Regions from separate parts of the Ponticoccus sp. (in: a-proteobacteria) genome, predicted to be linked through region 2. Evidence: riboswitches for the same ligand, from Rfam matches in the RefSeq annotation. Region 2 holds a riboswitch; the other holds the start of a gene.
The links. A riboswitch is a leader RNA that binds a small molecule or an ion and turns the genes downstream of it on or off. The one in region 2 is predicted to bind thiamine pyrophosphate.
Positions count from the first base shown of each region.

Region 1 (3,399 bases), on a different contig from region 2:
CCCAGCGCCAGCATCAGCGAATGTCCCGCCGCGCGCCATGTGTCGGGGCCAAGCTGGGCCAGCCCCGGCAGCCCGCGCAGCACGACCGTGGCCAGCGGCACCAGCAGGAAGGCCGCCGCGAGGATCAGCCAACCCGCGTCCCACGCCCGAGTGCCAAGCCCCCCCGCCGACAGCGGCAGGGGCCGGTCCAGCCCGGTTCCGAAACCCGTCCCGCGGCTGGCTTTCAGCGCCAGCACACCCGCGCCCAGCCCCAGCGCCAGTTGCACCAATGCCAGCGCCGCCGCGCGCCCAAGGTCGAAGTCGAAGCGCATGGACTGGTAGATCGCCAGTTCCACCGTCGTGGCGCGCGGCCCCCCGCCCAGCGTCAGCGCCACGGCAAAGGAGGTCAGGCAGATCACGAAGATCACCGCGAAGGCCCCCGGCGCGACCCGGCGGATCATCGGCCAGTCCAGCACCCGCGCCCGCGCGCGCGGCCCAAGGCCCAGCGAGGCGGCCAGCCGGAACCGCTCTGACGGGATCGCCAGCCAGCCCTGCAACAGCATGCGCGTCGCCAGCGGCAGGTTGAAAAAGACATGCGCCAGAACGACGCCATGCAGCCCGTAGACGTCGAAGACCGGCAGGCCCAGCGTCGAAAGCACGCCGTTCACCAGCCCGTTGCGCCCGAAGACCGCGATCAGCCCCATGACCGCGACGATCACCGGCAGGATGAAGGGCGCGCCCATCAGCGCCACCAGCAGCCCGCGCCCCGGAAAACGCTGGCGGGCAAAGGCCTTGGCCACCGGCACCGCCAGCGCGACAGAGAGCCCGGCGGAGAGCACCGCCTGCACCAGCGTGAAGCGCAACGCCAGCCAGTCGCCGGGGCCAAGCGCGCCCAGCCCCCCGGCGCGCCAGAGCACCAGCGCGATCGGCCCCAGCGTCAGCGCCGCAAGGGCCGCGCCCGCGACTACTGCGAAAGACCGGCGCGCCATGCCTCGATGGCCTCGTCCCGCAGGTCCGCCGCCTCGTCCTCGGAGTAGAACAGCACCTTTTCCGGCAGGTCGAGCTGCTGGAAACCCTCGGGCCACTTGTCCCTTGGCAGGGCCGCGGGGATCGACCAGTTGCCGGTCGCGATCATCGACTGGAAGTCCTCGGACAAGATGAAGTCCATGAACTGCTGCGCCAGTTCGGGCTGGTCGGTGCCTGCAACCTTGGCGGCCAGCTCGACCATGAAGTAGTGGCCCTCGGGGAAGATCGCCGCCTTCTTGGTAGTGTCCTCCTCGGCGATGATGTGGTAGGCGGGCGACGTCGTGTAGGACAGCACCATGTCCGCCTCGCCGTCGGTGAACAGACCGTAGCTTTCCGACCAGCCCTTTGTCACCGTGACGATCTTCGGTGCCAGCTTCTCCCACGCGGCCTGCGCCCCGTCGCCGTAGACCGACTGCACCCAGAGCACCAGCGCAAGGCCGGAGATCGAGGTGCGCGGGTCCTGGATCACCAGCCGCAGATCGTCGGGCGCGTTCAGAAGCGCGTCGAAAGAGGCGGGCGGCTGGGTCAGCTCAGCGTTGTAGACAAAAGCCGTGTGGCCGTAGTTGAACGGCAGGAAGACGTCGTCGGTCCAATCAATGGGCAGGCTCAGCGCCGAAAGGTCCACCCCGTGCGGCGTGAAAAGGCCGCTTTCGCGGGCCTGCTTGGTCACGTCGGTGTTCAGGCCAAAGACCACGTCGGCCTCTGTCCGCTCGCCCTCCAGCATCAGCCGGGGCAAGAGGTCGCCGGGCTTGAATTGCAGGTCGCAGCCGCATTGCGCCTCGAAGAGCTCCTCGATGCGCGGGCCGGGGCCCCATTCGGACACGACGTAGTCGCCCGCATAGACGGTCAGGACATTGTCTTGCGCCAGTGCGCCCGTGGCAAGAAACAGTCCCGCGGCAAATATCGGTGCCTTCATGGCATCCTCCAGATTTGCGGCGAGAGGGATCAGCTTGGCCGCTGTCGCGCGGCGCTCACCTTCCCTCCGCCGGTGTTAACCGGTTCAGGTTCAACGGGTTGATGCGCTTACGCAAATCTCAGGCAGGTCTTGCTTGGCCAGACCGGCGGAACGGACCCGCCGGGTCGAGGCCGGCGCCCTGCCACCCCGAGGTAAGCGGCACCCTAGGGCTGGGGCAGGACAGTGGCAAGCCGGAAACCCCTTGAGGCGCGGCACGACGCGCGGTAACCCCTGCCCGATCAAGGGGAGCCCGCCATGAGCCTGAACACCTTCGGACATCTGTTTCGCGTCACCACATGGGGCGAAAGCCACGGTCCCGCGCTGGGGGCAACGGTGGACGGCGTGCCGCCGGGCGTGGCGATCGACGAGGCGCAGATCCAGCAATGGCTGGACAAGCGCAAGCCGGGGCAGAACAAGTTCACCACGCAGCGGCGGGAACCCGATGCGGTGAAGATCCTGTCAGGCGTGTTCGAGGGGAGGACCACCGGCACCTCGGTCCAGCTGATGATCGAGAACACCGACCAGCGGTCCAAGGACTATGGCGACATCGCCCAGAAGTTCCGGCCCGGCCATGCCGACATCACCTATTTCCAGAAATACGGGCTGCGAGACTATCGCGGCGGCGGGCGCTCTTCGGCGCGCGAGACGGCGGCGCGGGTCGCCGCGGGCGGGCTTGCCCGCGCGGCGCTGGCGCATCTGGCGCCGGGGATCGAGGTGCAGGGCTACATGGTGCAGATGGGACCGAAGGCCATCGACCGCAGCCGCTTTGACCGCGCCCAGATCGACCAGAACCCCTTCTGGACGCCGGATGCCGTGGCTGCCGAGGACTGGGCCGCGTATCTCGACCAGTTGCGCAAGGACGGGAATTCGGTCGGGGCCGTGATCGAGGTCGTGGCGCGCGGCGTGCCCGCAGGCCTTGGTGCGCCGGTCTACGGCAAGCTGGATACCGATATCGCCGCCGCGATGATGTCGATCAACGCCGTCAAGGCGGTCGAGATCGGCGACGGCTTCGCCTCGGCCACCCTGACAGGCGTCGAGAACGCCGACGAGATCGCCATGGGCCCCGATGGCCCGGTCTACAGCTCGAACCACGCGGGCGGCATCCTTGGCGGCATCTCGACCGGGCAGGAAATCGTCTGCCGCTTTGCCGTCAAACCGACCTCGTCGATCCTGACCCCGCGCAAGACCATCACCGTGGCGGGCGAAGAGACCGAGATCGTCACCAAGGGCCGCCACGACCCCTGCGTCGGCATCCGCGCCGTCCCGGTCGGAGAGGCGATGATGGCCTGCGTGATCCTCGACCACCTGCTGTTGCACCGTGGTCAGGTCGGCGATGCAGGCGGCGTGATCGGCTGACGCACCGGGCCTTCGGCAAAAGCGCCTGCCCCCTTCGGCACCTTCCAACCCCTCGGGGGGCTGCCTGTGTCCGCGTCAACCCG
Region 1 covers NZ_JBLXGL010000003.1:206,841-210,239, forward strand. The annotation lists gene ACN5KJ_RS08085 (thiamine/thiamine pyrophosphate ABC transporter permease ThiP) at 1-968, opposite strand, end outside; gene ACN5KJ_RS08090 (thiamine ABC transporter substrate-binding protein) at 944-1,921, opposite strand; TPP riboswitch at 1,966-2,120, opposite strand; gene aroC (chorismate synthase) at 2,216-3,316, shown strand.
Region 1: it holds a riboswitch for thiamine pyrophosphate, as region 2 does, so the genes downstream of both, ACN5KJ_RS08090 (thiamine ABC transporter substrate-binding protein) here and thiC (phosphomethylpyrimidine synthase ThiC) in region 2, are expected to answer to the same signal.

Region 2 (3,399 bases):
GCCGCAATCCTCGGGGCAGCCGCCGGTCTTGATGCTGAGCAGGCTGGCGGTCTCGATCGCATTGGGGTCGAAATGCTTGCGGTGCAGGGTCTGGGCGCGGTGCATCAGGTCGGCGAAGGGCAGGGCGTGGATCGCCCTGGCCTCCGCCATGGTCCAGTCGGTCCGGATCATTCTGCGCGGGCCCTGAGGCGCACAAGCGCGGTGATCAGCCCCGAGGCCAGCGCCAGCTTGACCAGATCGCCGAGGATGAAGGGCGTGAGTCCTGCTGCCAGCACGGAGGACGCCGGGACGAAACCGGCAAGCCAGGCGAGGCCGCAGGCATAGACCACCGTCAGGCCCGCCAGCATCGCAAGGAAGCGCCCGATCAGCCCGCGCCCCTGCGCCAGCCAGCCGGTCAGGGGCGCGCCCAGCAGGTAGCCCGCAAGATAGCCGCCGGTCGGCCCGGCCATATAGGCCAGCCCGATGCCGCGTTCCGGCGTGCCCGAGAAGACCGGCATCCCCAGGGCGCCCGCCGTCAGGTAGGTCGCCACCGCCGCGAGGCCCAGCCTTGGCCCCAGCGCGGCGGCGAGGAAGAACACCGCCAGCGTGTGCATGGTCATCGGCACCGGCCAGAAGGGGATCTGGATCTTGGCGCCGAGCGTGATCAGCGCCGCGCCGCCAAGCGCCAGCGCAAAGCCGCGTCCCAGCGCCGCAGGACGGGTCAGAGAAGGGGTGAGAAATGCCAAGGGTCTGTCCTCCGAAGATAGCTGTCAAGTCTATCTATAAATACGAGGATTGGGGGCGGTTCTGGCAATCGAGTTTATAGATAATTATCCGGGAATCTCGTAAGTCTCTCGGGCGTCAGCATTTTTCACCGCCGTTTTGCGCTTGCCGATCCAGCCGACATGGCGCGCCAGCGTGGCGCAGGCGAGGTCGGTCTGGCCCTTGCGCAGGGCGTCGAGAATGGCGCGGTGGTCGTGATCGGTGCGGGCCTCCCAGTCGCGCCGCCAGGCGGCAAAGAGGAAGCGGGCGCTGGCCGCCTGCAGGTCGTCAATGGTCCGCAGCAGCCGTGGCATCCGGCAGGGCGACAGGATCAGCCGGTGGAAGTGGCGGTTCGCCGCCTCCCATTCCCGGACCGTGCTGGCGCTGTCACCGTGGCGCGTAACCTCTTCTGCCTCCTGAAGAATAGCGCGCGTCATATTGGGCGCGGCATGGCGCAGGGCGAGGCTTTCGAGGCTGGACCGCATCTCGGCGACCTCGCGCAGTTCGGCCACGTCGAACTCGGTGACGCGAAAGCCGCGCCTTGGTTCGCTCTCGGCCAGTCCCTGGATCTGCAGCGCCCGGAAGGCCTCGCGCACGGGGACGTGGCTGGCGCCGAATTCCACGGCGACATGATCCTGCCGCAGCCGCGCGCCGGGCGGCAGCTCGCCCGAGATGATGCGGTCGGCAAGGATGCGGGCGATGCGCGCGGACTGTGTCTCTGAGGGGGCGTGTTTCATAAATTATAGATAATTCAGACCGCGCCGCTTGTCGACACCCGGATCGCAACGCGGTCTTGGCGGCGGAGAGGGGTCTTTGCCCGGGATGTTGACAAGGCTGCATTTGTCCCGCAGCTTGCCGCCACTCACCCGGGGGGTCTCGACAAGAGGCTGAGATACTGCTGGCCGGACGCCAAATCCGCGCAGCGCAGTGACCCGATGAACCTGATCCAGTTCACACTGGCGTAGGGATGGTGCACTGGCCGCGCGGGCGTCGATCACGGGATACGTGGCGGCGGAATCCGTCCCGGCAATCCCATTCGACGCGGAACTGGGTCTCCAACGCATTGAGCACTGGAGGCTCTGACCGATGAAAGACCTGACCCCAACCGTCACCACGGGCCCGCTGCCCGCCTCGCGCCGCGTCTGGCACGCGGGGCAAAGACACCCCGAGATCCGCGTGCCCATGCGCGAGATCGACCTGCATCCCACGGCGGGAGAGCCGCCCGTCACCGTCTACGACAGTTCCGGGCCCTACACCGACCCCGAGGCCGAGATCGCCATCGACCGGGGCCTGCCGCGCCTGCGCGCGGGCTGGATCGCGGCGCGCGGCGATACCCAGACCTACGCGGGGCGCGCCATCACCCCCGCCGACAACGGCTTTGCCGAGGGCACCCGGCTGGTGCCGGAATTCCCGCTGCGCCACGCCCCGCGCCGGGCCACGCAGGGCCGCGCCGTGACGCAGATGGCCTATGCCCGCGCCGGGATCGTCACGCCCGAGATGGAATTCGTCGCGATCCGGGAAAACCTCGGTCGCAAGGCGCAGGCCGAGGCCCTTGCCCGTGACGGCGAAAGCTTCGGCGCCGCGATCCCCGATTTCATCACGCCCGAGTTCGTCCGGGACGAGATCGCGCAGGGCCGTGCGATCATCCCCGCCAATATCAACCACCCCGAGGCCGAGCCCATGGCCATCGGGCGCAACTTCCTTGTGAAGATCAACGCCAATATCGGCAACTCCGCCGTGACCTCCTCGATGGCGGAAGAGGTGGAAAAGATGGTCTGGGCCACCCGCTGGGGCGCCGATACGGTCATGGACCTGTCGACGGGCCGCAACATCCACAACATCCGCGACTGGATCATCCGCAACAGCCCGGTGCCCATCGGCACGGTGCCGCTGTACCAGGCCTTGGAGAAGGTCGGCGGCATTGCCGAGGATCTGACCTGGGAGGTCTTCCGCGACACGCTGATCGAACAGGCCGAGCAGGGGGTGGATTACTTCACCATCCACGCGGGGGTCCGCTTGCACATGATCCCGATGACGGTGAACCGGGTGACGGGCATCGTGTCGCGCGGCGGCTCGATCATGGCCAAATGGTGCCTGCACCATCACCGCGAGAGCTTCCTCTATGAACATTTCGACGAGATCTGCGAGATCGCGCGCGCCTATGACGTGTCGTTCAGCCTTGGCGACGGGCTGCGCCCCGGCTCCATCGCGGATGCCAATGACGCGGCGCAGTTTGCCGAGCTGGAGACGCTGGGCGAGCTGACGCAGATCGCTTGGGCGAAGGACTGTCAGGTGATGATCGAGGGACCGGGCCATGTGCCCATGCACAAGATCAAGGCCAATATGGACAAGCAGTTGCAGGTCTGCGGCGAGGCGCCCTTTTACACGCTTGGGCCGCTGACCACCGATATCGCGCCGGGCTACGACCATATCACCAGCGGCATTGGCGCGGCGATGATCGGCTGGTTCGGCACGGCGATGCTGTGTTACGTGACGCCCAAGGAGCACCTCGGGCTGCCCGACCGGGACGATGTGAAGGTGGGCGTCATCACCTACAAGATCGCGGCCCATGCGGCGGATCTGGCCAAGGGCCACCCGGCGGCGCAGATCCGCGACGATGCCCTGAGCCGCGCGCGGTTCGAGTTCCGCTGGGAGGAT
Region 2 covers NZ_JBLXGL010000004.1:90,791-94,189, forward strand. The annotation lists gene bioB (biotin synthase BioB) at 1-171, opposite strand, end outside; gene ACN5KJ_RS09970 (biotin transporter BioY) at 168-725, opposite strand; gene ACN5KJ_RS09975 (GntR family transcriptional regulator) at 810-1,478, opposite strand; TPP riboswitch at 1,599-1,727, shown strand; gene thiC (phosphomethylpyrimidine synthase ThiC) at 1,828-3,399, shown strand, end outside.